One region of the Paenibacillus sp. J14 genome, then DNA from elsewhere that is predicted to be linked to it. Evidence: riboswitches for the same ligand, from Rfam matches in the RefSeq annotation. Region 1 holds a riboswitch; the other holds the start of a gene.
What was found. A riboswitch is a leader RNA that binds a small molecule or an ion and turns the genes downstream of it on or off. The one in region 1 is predicted to bind cyclic di-AMP.
Positions count from the first base shown of each region.

Region 2: it holds a riboswitch for cyclic di-AMP, as region 1 does, so the genes downstream of both, M891_RS0108685 (KamA family radical SAM protein) here and ehuB (ectoine/hydroxyectoine ABC transporter substrate-binding protein EhuB) in region 1, are expected to answer to the same signal.

Region 1 covers NZ_JADQ01000023.1:59,890-64,104, reverse strand. Annotated here, with positions in the region: gene ehuD (ectoine/hydroxyectoine ABC transporter permease subunit EhuD) at 1-150, opposite strand, end outside; gene ehuC (ectoine/hydroxyectoine ABC transporter permease subunit EhuC) at 154-807, opposite strand; gene ehuB (ectoine/hydroxyectoine ABC transporter substrate-binding protein EhuB) at 809-1,702, opposite strand; cyclic di-AMP (ydaO/yuaA leader) riboswitch at 1,927-2,066, opposite strand; gene M891_RS0111010 (hypothetical protein) at 2,193-2,462, opposite strand; gene M891_RS0111005 (aminopeptidase) at 2,662-3,891, shown strand; gene M891_RS0111000 (MerR family transcriptional regulator) at 4,020-4,215, opposite strand, start outside.
Region 2 covers NZ_JADQ01000017.1:52,661-56,875, forward strand. Annotated here, with positions in the region: gene M891_RS0108680 (methyl-accepting chemotaxis protein) at 1-1,247, shown strand, start outside; gene M891_RS0108685 (KamA family radical SAM protein) at 1,320-2,501, opposite strand; cyclic di-AMP (ydaO/yuaA leader) riboswitch at 2,664-2,805, opposite strand; gene M891_RS0108690 (cobyric acid synthase) at 2,829-4,215, opposite strand, start outside.

The DNA.
Region 1 (4,215 bases):
CAGCCAGACCCATCGAGAGCGTATGGCGAGAGCCAGCAGCAGTCCCCCGATCACAGCGCTCAGAAAACCCAACAATGTAGCAATAACCGTCATCCTCAGCGCGATGAGAAGTTCCGGAAGGATTTCCAAAGCGTAATTCCAATCCCACATCGGTTACATCCTCCCTTCGGACCATTTACGCTCCCACACCCGGATGCCGAAAGAGACAAGCGACGTCATCACTAAATACATCAGCAAGAGCAAGAGCAAAATCTCTGAAGTCCAGGAAATGTAGTTGTTCCGCAGAACCATCGCTTGGTATGTGAGATCCGCCATGGTGATGAAGTAGACGAGAGATGTGGATTTAATCAATTCAACAAGCAAATTGCCAAACGGAGGAAGCATTCTTAAGGCGGCTTGAGGCAAAATGATATAGCTCATTCGCTGCCACGGCGTCATATTTAAGGCGATCGCCGCTTCCCATTGCCCTTTCGGCACGGCCAAGATCGCGCTGCGTACAACCTCGGATCCATAAGCTCCAAAGTTTAATCCTACCGCCAACACGGCCGCAAGTAACTTGGGAAGTTCAATCCCCGCAAAGGGCAACGCAAAATACAACCAAAACAACTGCACGAGCAAGGACGTCCCACGGAACACCTCGACGTATATTGAAGAGATCCAGCGAATAAGGCGCAACCGGGATAAACTCATCAATCCTGAGGCGAAGGCTGTTACAACCGCTAGAAGTGTTGCCAAGATAGCGACGGTAACAGTAATTTTGGCTCCTTCTAGTAGAGTGGGGATAAAATCAATCCAGGATTCTGGCATATTATCCTCCGCAAAGCTCGGCTGCTGTCATGTCTCCGGGCAGTTCCTGCTCTGTGAATCCGAATTGTTGCAAGATTTCCAAGAGCTCGCCCGATTCCTTCATCTTGGCCAGTTCCGCGTTATAAGCCTCTTGAAATTCCTTATCCGCCAAACGGAACGCCGTTGCCCCGTAACCGCGAACACTTTGACCGTCAATCACCGGTTGCGTAAACTCGCTTACTCTTTCGATGTCTTGATCCCCCGCAGATTCAAGCATGGCCTGCAAGGAAGGTCCCGTCATCGTGATCGCTTCGACACGTCCAGATTGAAGCGCGCTAATGGCCGACGCCTGATCTGGAACTTGAATGATACGTTCATCCGGTACACCGGATTTCTGCAAATAACCGATTTCGACTGCACCAGTCATTACGGCAACCCGTGCTTTTTCGTTATTAGCGATATCTTCATAGCTGCCGAGGCCGAGAGGATTCCCCTTTTTGACGGCAATCGCTTCACCTATGCTATACTCCGGGTTGGCAAACAACACGGCTTCACACCGTTCCGGGTTAACGAACATTCCAGCGGTAATCAGATCAAATCGGTTCGCCTGCAAACCGGCAATTAAGGAACCGAATTCCGTCAACTCCCCCTTCATCTCGTGAATGCCCAGCCTTTGGAGAATTACTCGTGCGATCTCCACCGCTTCACCGGTGAGTTCTCCGTTAGCATCTTTGTAGGCATAAGGCTTCTCATTAGCGAACCCAACCGTTATAGACCCGTTTTGAATTGCCTTCGCCAGCGTCCCTTCTGCCTTAGAATCCGACTCATTTCTTGAATCAGCGTTCTGCCCTGAGTTGCAGGCAGTTAACGATACCGCTACTAGCAATGAAATCAACAACCATGACACTTTCCTCAACCATCCTCACAGCCTTTCTTTCCTATTTTTTGCATCGGTTTAGTAGGTTTTGAATCAAGTTCAATTCCGAAGCCCAGCCCCCCTCCTTTCTTCTTCATGTCGGGGTAAATAAAAAGAGACCCCTCGCTTGGGGGAAAGCATAGCTCCGCCAGCAGGGGTCCACACAAAAAAATATAAAATGGCCCTTAATAAGGGCCATGGAAGTTTTCGTGAAGTTAATTGAAACTAGACCCATCCACTGCTGACGAGGTTAGCTGACGGACTCGGGTAAGATGGTACCCTACAATCGTTAAAGAATGATTCGCCCCAAAAAATGGTTCCCCCGCTTTCCAGTAATGAACTGGAAACTAAGCGTGTGTCTATAGTAAAGGCTATTCCAGTCAATGTCAACCCATTATCTGTAATTTTAACATTTAAACTGTTAATTCATCATATGAAGGATGGAAGATTCAACCCAAATCTCTGGATGGATCCCCGCCCCCAGGCTTCATTATGATTCCAGTTGGTTTTCCACTTCTGCCAATGCAGCTTGATCCTCGGCCAAGTCTTCTTTGGCCCGTTCGATCGGTTCCGGATTCATCCGGCCTTCGGCCTGGGAGATGGCGTTTTCCGCTTTTTCGATCGCGTTACGTGCCCCCTCCAACGTTTCTTCACGAGGATGCGATTGAGCTTGGGTCACCGCGCGATGCGCTTTTTTGACCGATTGTTGTGCAAGTGAAATTGGATTTTGGGATTGTAAGCTGGAAAATGGATTTTCCATGTTCAGTTCCTCCTCGAGCAATGATGAGATTAGGATGTGAAAATACAGCTCAAATCATGCACGATTTATGGCATATCCAATAGAACCTATGCGCTTCCCATCACTAACTTTTTCTCTCTCCGCTAGTTCCATGCTACAATAAGTCTTGTTTGCAATTCCGGAAATACGAATATTATTGAACCTATTGGAGGAATACATGATGGAAGCTTTTGAGGTTCTTCTCGAAAAATACGCCGAATTGGTCATCCGCGTTGGCGTCAACATCCAACCCGGTCAAAACCTGATGCTGACGGCACCGCTGGAAACGGTGGATTTCACCCGCCTGCTGGTGGCTAAAGCCTACGATGCCGGAGCCAGATACGTCCACGTCGATTGGGAGGACGAGCAAATTACCCGCATTCGTTATGAGCATGCAACGGACGAATCCTTGGCCTACTACCCGCAGTGGCTCGCTGATATGGCGGAACAGTTCGGTGAGGAAGGCGGTGCGATCCTTCGGATTAAAGTACCCGATCCGGAGTTGTTCCGCGGCATCCCTTCTTCCAAGGTGTCTACCGCAGTCAAAGCAGCAGCAAAAGCGCGGGAGAAGCATTCCGCCCAAACGCGCAACAACCGGATCACTTGGTCGCTGATCAAAGCCCCAACGAAGGCTTGGGCCGACAAAGTGTTTGCCGATTTACCCGAAGAACAGCGGATTACGGCAATGTGGGAAGCCGTATTCAAAATGAATCGCGTTGACCGCGAGGATCCGATCGCGGCCTGGCACGCGCATATCCAACAGTTAAAAGAACGGCAAGAGCATATGAATGCCAAACGTTACAAAAAACTGCACTACCGCGCGCCGGGCACCGATCTCCACGTCGAGTTGCCTGAAGGCCATCTATGGCTTGGCGGAGGTGATTACAATGCGGCAGGGAACTATTTTGTCGCCAATATGCCAACGGAAGAAATCTACTCCATGCCGCACCGTACCGGTGTGAACGGGACCGTCACCAGCACGATGCCGCTGAATTTGAACGGCCAGCTTGTGGAAGGCCTTACGCTGACCTTCAAAGACGGTAAAGTCGTAAGCTTCGACGCCAAATCCGGACGGGAGCATTTGGAGAATCTGCTTCAAACCGACGAAGGAGCCCAGCACCTTGGCGAAATCGCTCTGGTACCGCATGATTCGCCTATCTCCAAACTAAACCGAATCTTCTATAACACCGGGATCGACGAGAACGCATCGTGCCATTTCGCCTTGGGCAGCGCGTATCCGGTGAATATCGAAAACGGCGCTCAGCTAAGCAAAGAAGAACTGCTCGCCAGAGGTGCCAACGTCAGTCTAACGCACGTGGATTTTATGATCGGCTCCGCAGAGCTCAACATTGATGGAGAGCTCGCGGATGGAACGATTGAGCCGGTATTCCGCAACGGAAACTGGGTTTAAGCCGCAATTGATTCACCGATGAATTTAGGCTTAGCCTAACGCCAGAAAATTCTAGAGCCATTTCAATTCACGCCCCTCGCGTAAAAAGAACTCCGCGGCATCCCGTCGCGGAGTTCTTCTCAATACTACTATTTCTTCATCCCGGTATAGATTTGAATCGCATCCCGCAGGAACTCGGCCGCTCCAGGCTGATCCTTGTCGTAATAAGCTTTAAAGCGCTCATCATCGACGTACATCTGCGCCAGCCCGGCATGGGCTTCCTTGCTGTACTCGTTCCAGTAGAACGTCAACCACTGCTTGTGCAAATCAGCAGCCTTTTGAGCA
Region 2 (4,215 bases), on a different contig from region 1:
TCGGCTCGCACAAAACAGCTTTCATCGCGATTCCCGGCAGCAAAGCGATGCTCGCCGTGGGCCTTGACGCTACCTTCATCGATAAGAAGAAAGACCAAATTTTATACATCTGTATCGGCATCACCTTACTTGTCATTGTGGTGGGCATGGCCGCAGCGTATTTTGCAAGTACGCGAATCACGAAGCCAATTCGCAAGCTGGTGAAGGTCACGGAGCAAATGGCTGGCGGAGACTTCCGTCATACCATCGAAGTGAAAGGACATGACGAAATTGCCCAACTCGCCGGAAGCTTCCAAACGATGACGCTTCAGCTCAAAAACATGTTCGCTGCAGTGATGCAAACGTCCCAAGTGGTCGTAGACGGATCTGAGAACTTATCCCGATCGGTGACAACGTTTGAAGATTTGATTGCCCGTTCCAATGCAGCTACGAAGGAAATCGAAGCGGGCAGCATGACGATTGCTTCCGCAGCAGCCGAAAACGCCCGTGCGATGGAAGAAATTTCGCAAGGTGTACAGCATATTGCGTCTTCGTCTGCCGAAGTCACGGAACGGATTGGACAAGCTGCAGAGGAGGCTGACGCCGGAAATCATTTGGCGCAAACAGCGGTTACGCAAATGCAGCATGTCGAAGATGCGGCTAATCGCACGTTGGAGCATATCCGCACGCTGAATGATCGTTCCGAGTCCATTTCGAACGTGGTAGGTACCATTACAGAAATTACGAAGCAAATTAATATTTTGGCGCTGAACGCGGCGATTGAAGCTGCACGTGCCGGCGAACACGGCAAAGGCTTTGCTGTCGTGGCCGAGGAAGTTCGTAAGCTGGCTGAACAGTCCCGCCGAGCGATGGAGGAAATCGGCGAGAACCTGCTCAGTATCCGAGAAGAATCGGAAAATTCGGTCAACGCCATGCAGCGGGCCAGCGAGGAAATCGTCTCCGGAACCGAACGGGTGAAGCAAGCGGGTCAAGCGTTTGAACAATTAACGAAGCTGATTCAGAACGTGAACTTGACGATTCAATCGGTTTCAGCCTCCACCCAAGAGGTATCTGCCGGTACCGAGGAAGTCACCGCATCGGTAGAGGAATCGGCCAATATTACCGCCAAATCGCTGGAGAACATGGAGCAAATCAGCAGCTACTCGCAGCAACAGCTGGACGAAATGGAAGCGCACGCGCGTACAGTTCGCTCACTGTATGAGCAGGCGTTGTCGTTGCAGGAATCGATTGCAAAATTCCGGATCTGACTCTAAAAATAAAACGTACCCTTCACGTTCCCCTGATCGGGGAAACGGAAAGGGTACGTTTTGTTTTATCCCTTAAATCGTCACTGGGCTTGCAGAAGCCGCATCTTCTGTTGTCTGATCCGATTGCGTATCCGCCTTCGAATCCAGCTTCTTTTCCGGCTTCTTCCAGTACGCTTCACTGCCTGGCAAATCGTCAAACCAGGTCGCATCATCCGGGCAAGGCAAAATCATAAACTTGCCGTATTCACCGTCCCGGGACTGATGATACTTGAGATAGGCCTGCCCGTTTTCGATAGCCAGGATTTCGATTTTTCCTGAAGAATGACTCATCGATAATCGCACGCGCTTTCCAAGCCCTGAAGTACGGGCTTTCGCTTCCTCTACTAGCTCATACGCTCGTTTCAATGGGATGACAAAGTCAGCATTTCCGGCTACGGGACGATTAATAAAGAAATAGTACGGAGTGACGCCAGCCCAAGATAAGCGATCTAGCAATTCACCAAGCACGGCCGCATCATCGTTGATGCCTTTGAGAATCGGCGTTTGATTGACCACGATAGCCCCGGCGTCGTGCAGCGCCTGGAACCCTCTTTTGGCCTCAGGGGTAATTTCGCGCGGATGATTGATATGCGCCATAACATAAATCCGTTGATCAACGGTGGAGAACTCCCGAATCAGATCCAGCAACTCCGGATCTTCATAAATACGCATAGGATTAAACACAGGAATTTTGGAACCGAGGCGGATGATTTTTACATGCTCAATAGCTCTTAGCCGCTCGAGAATCGAACGCAGCTTTCTGGTCGCTAAGATCAAGCTGTCACCGCCGGTTAACAGGACGTTATTAATCTCCGGATGCTGTGCGATGTACTCAATGCCAGGTGTGACATCCGCCATCGCTTCCTTCACATCGTTGCGGAATAACCGTTTACGGAAGCAGTATCGGCAATAGGAGCCGCAAACCTCGGACACAATCAGCAGCGCGGTCGTTCGATATTTGTGCTGGCAGCCAGGCACCACGTAGTTCGCCGCTTCGTCAGAAGCGTCCCAGCGCCCATATTCCTTCAGTTCTCCCGTATTGGGGATCACCAACTTGCGGATCGGGTCCTCCGGATCATTCCAGTCGATCAAACTCAAATAGTAGTCGTTCACCCGAAAAACAAATTTGTCGGTAATCGGTTTCAAGTCCTGCCGCTCCTGCTCGGACAACTGGCTCACCTTGGCAATATCGGTGATGTACTTCGGACTAGCCATAAATCCTCTCCTCCTTTATTAGTACGATGCGTAAAGAAGAAGCTCGAAACTTGCAGTGAATGCGAGTACTCCGCCGAATGCTCGGGTCAAAGGTCTTGCAGAACGCAAAAAGACCCCGCTTCAAAGAACAGGGTCATTAAATGATGACTGAAATAATATTAAAAATGACCCATCCACTGCAAACGAGGTTAGCTGACGGGCTCGGGAAGATGGTTCCCTACGTTAAACTTGCAACGATTCGCCCCAAAAGATTGGTTCCCCCGCTTTTCGACTTTACCCATCGAAAATTAAGCGTACTTTTATCCTACCTTATCCTTACCCAATTTGTCAAAGCTTACCTTGGATCCCAATAATGTCGTAAATGAGATTCATGCGCAAATGCCTGCGAACCTGCTCCGCTAACCGATCGAAGGCTTCCTCCTTCCGTGAGGAAGAAACAAAGGTGACGTTCAAAGGTTCCAGCCCTTTGCTCGTACGCAGTCCGTCCAGCCAAGCACGTCGCCAGGCATCATTATGGAACACTCCGTGCAGATACGTCCCAAACACCCTGCCATCGGCGCGGGCTGCGCCTTCCGGATGTGTTTGCGTCTCAGCCTGTTCTAACTCCGGGGCTGTCCCTGACCCTTGTACTGGCTCCTCATTGACCCGAAGCATAAATAAGGGACGAGTGTCCCGCAACTGCTGGGTTGATCCGGCATGAATCTCATAGCCTGAGATCGGCAGCTCCTGGTTCTGAGGATGCAATGCGATCGGATGGTCCTCGCACGTATATCCGTGCACGCGCACCGTTTTTTTACCTGGGAGAAAGGTTGTAGCCAAGGGGAGCAGGCCCAGACCCAATGCCGACCTCGGTTCATTGGACTCTACGCCTTCAGGGTCATGCAGTTGTTCGCCCAGCATTTGATATCCGCCGCAAATTCCGACCAGCTGGGTGTGCGTCCCCTCATCGATCAGGTTGCAAACTGCCCCTGCCAGCCCTTGCCCGCGCAAAAATTCCAGATCGCTGATCGTATCCTTGGTCCCCGGCAAAATCACCACATCGGGATGTCCAAGTTCTGACAGCTTGCTTACATAACGTAACGATACGTCCGGTTCGGCTGCCAACGGGTCAAAATCCGTGAAGTTAGAAATATGCGGATAACGGATAACGGCGATATCCAGCTCCTGCGTTGCGGATGGCGCTGAACGAGCTGGATAGGTATCCAGGACAACGGAATCCTCCGCTTCGATCTCCAGATTATTTAGGTAGGGGAGAACTCCAAGTACGGGGATTCCGGTCCGCTGCTCCAGCCAATCCAGGCCAGGCTGCAGCAGAGACAGATCGCCGCGAAACTTATTGATAATGAACCCTTTTACGCGAGCGCGTTCGTGCGGTTCAAGCAGCTCCAGGGTACCAACAAGAAAGGCAAACACCCCGCCACGGTCGATATCCCCCACCAAAATCACGGGAGCATCCGCCCATTCGGCCAAGTTCATGTTAACGATATCCCGTTGCTTCAGGTTGATCTCCGCTGGGCTTCCAGCCCCCTCGATCACCACAATGCCATGCCTATCGCGGAGCCGACCGAGCGCTTCCATGACCAGCGGCTTGGCGTGGGGCAGAAACTCCTCACGATAATCAGATGCGCTAAGGTGACGGTAAGGACGCCCATGTACAACAATCTGCGAGTGCATGTTCCCAGTTGGCTTGATCAGTACCGGGTTCATTTCGGTG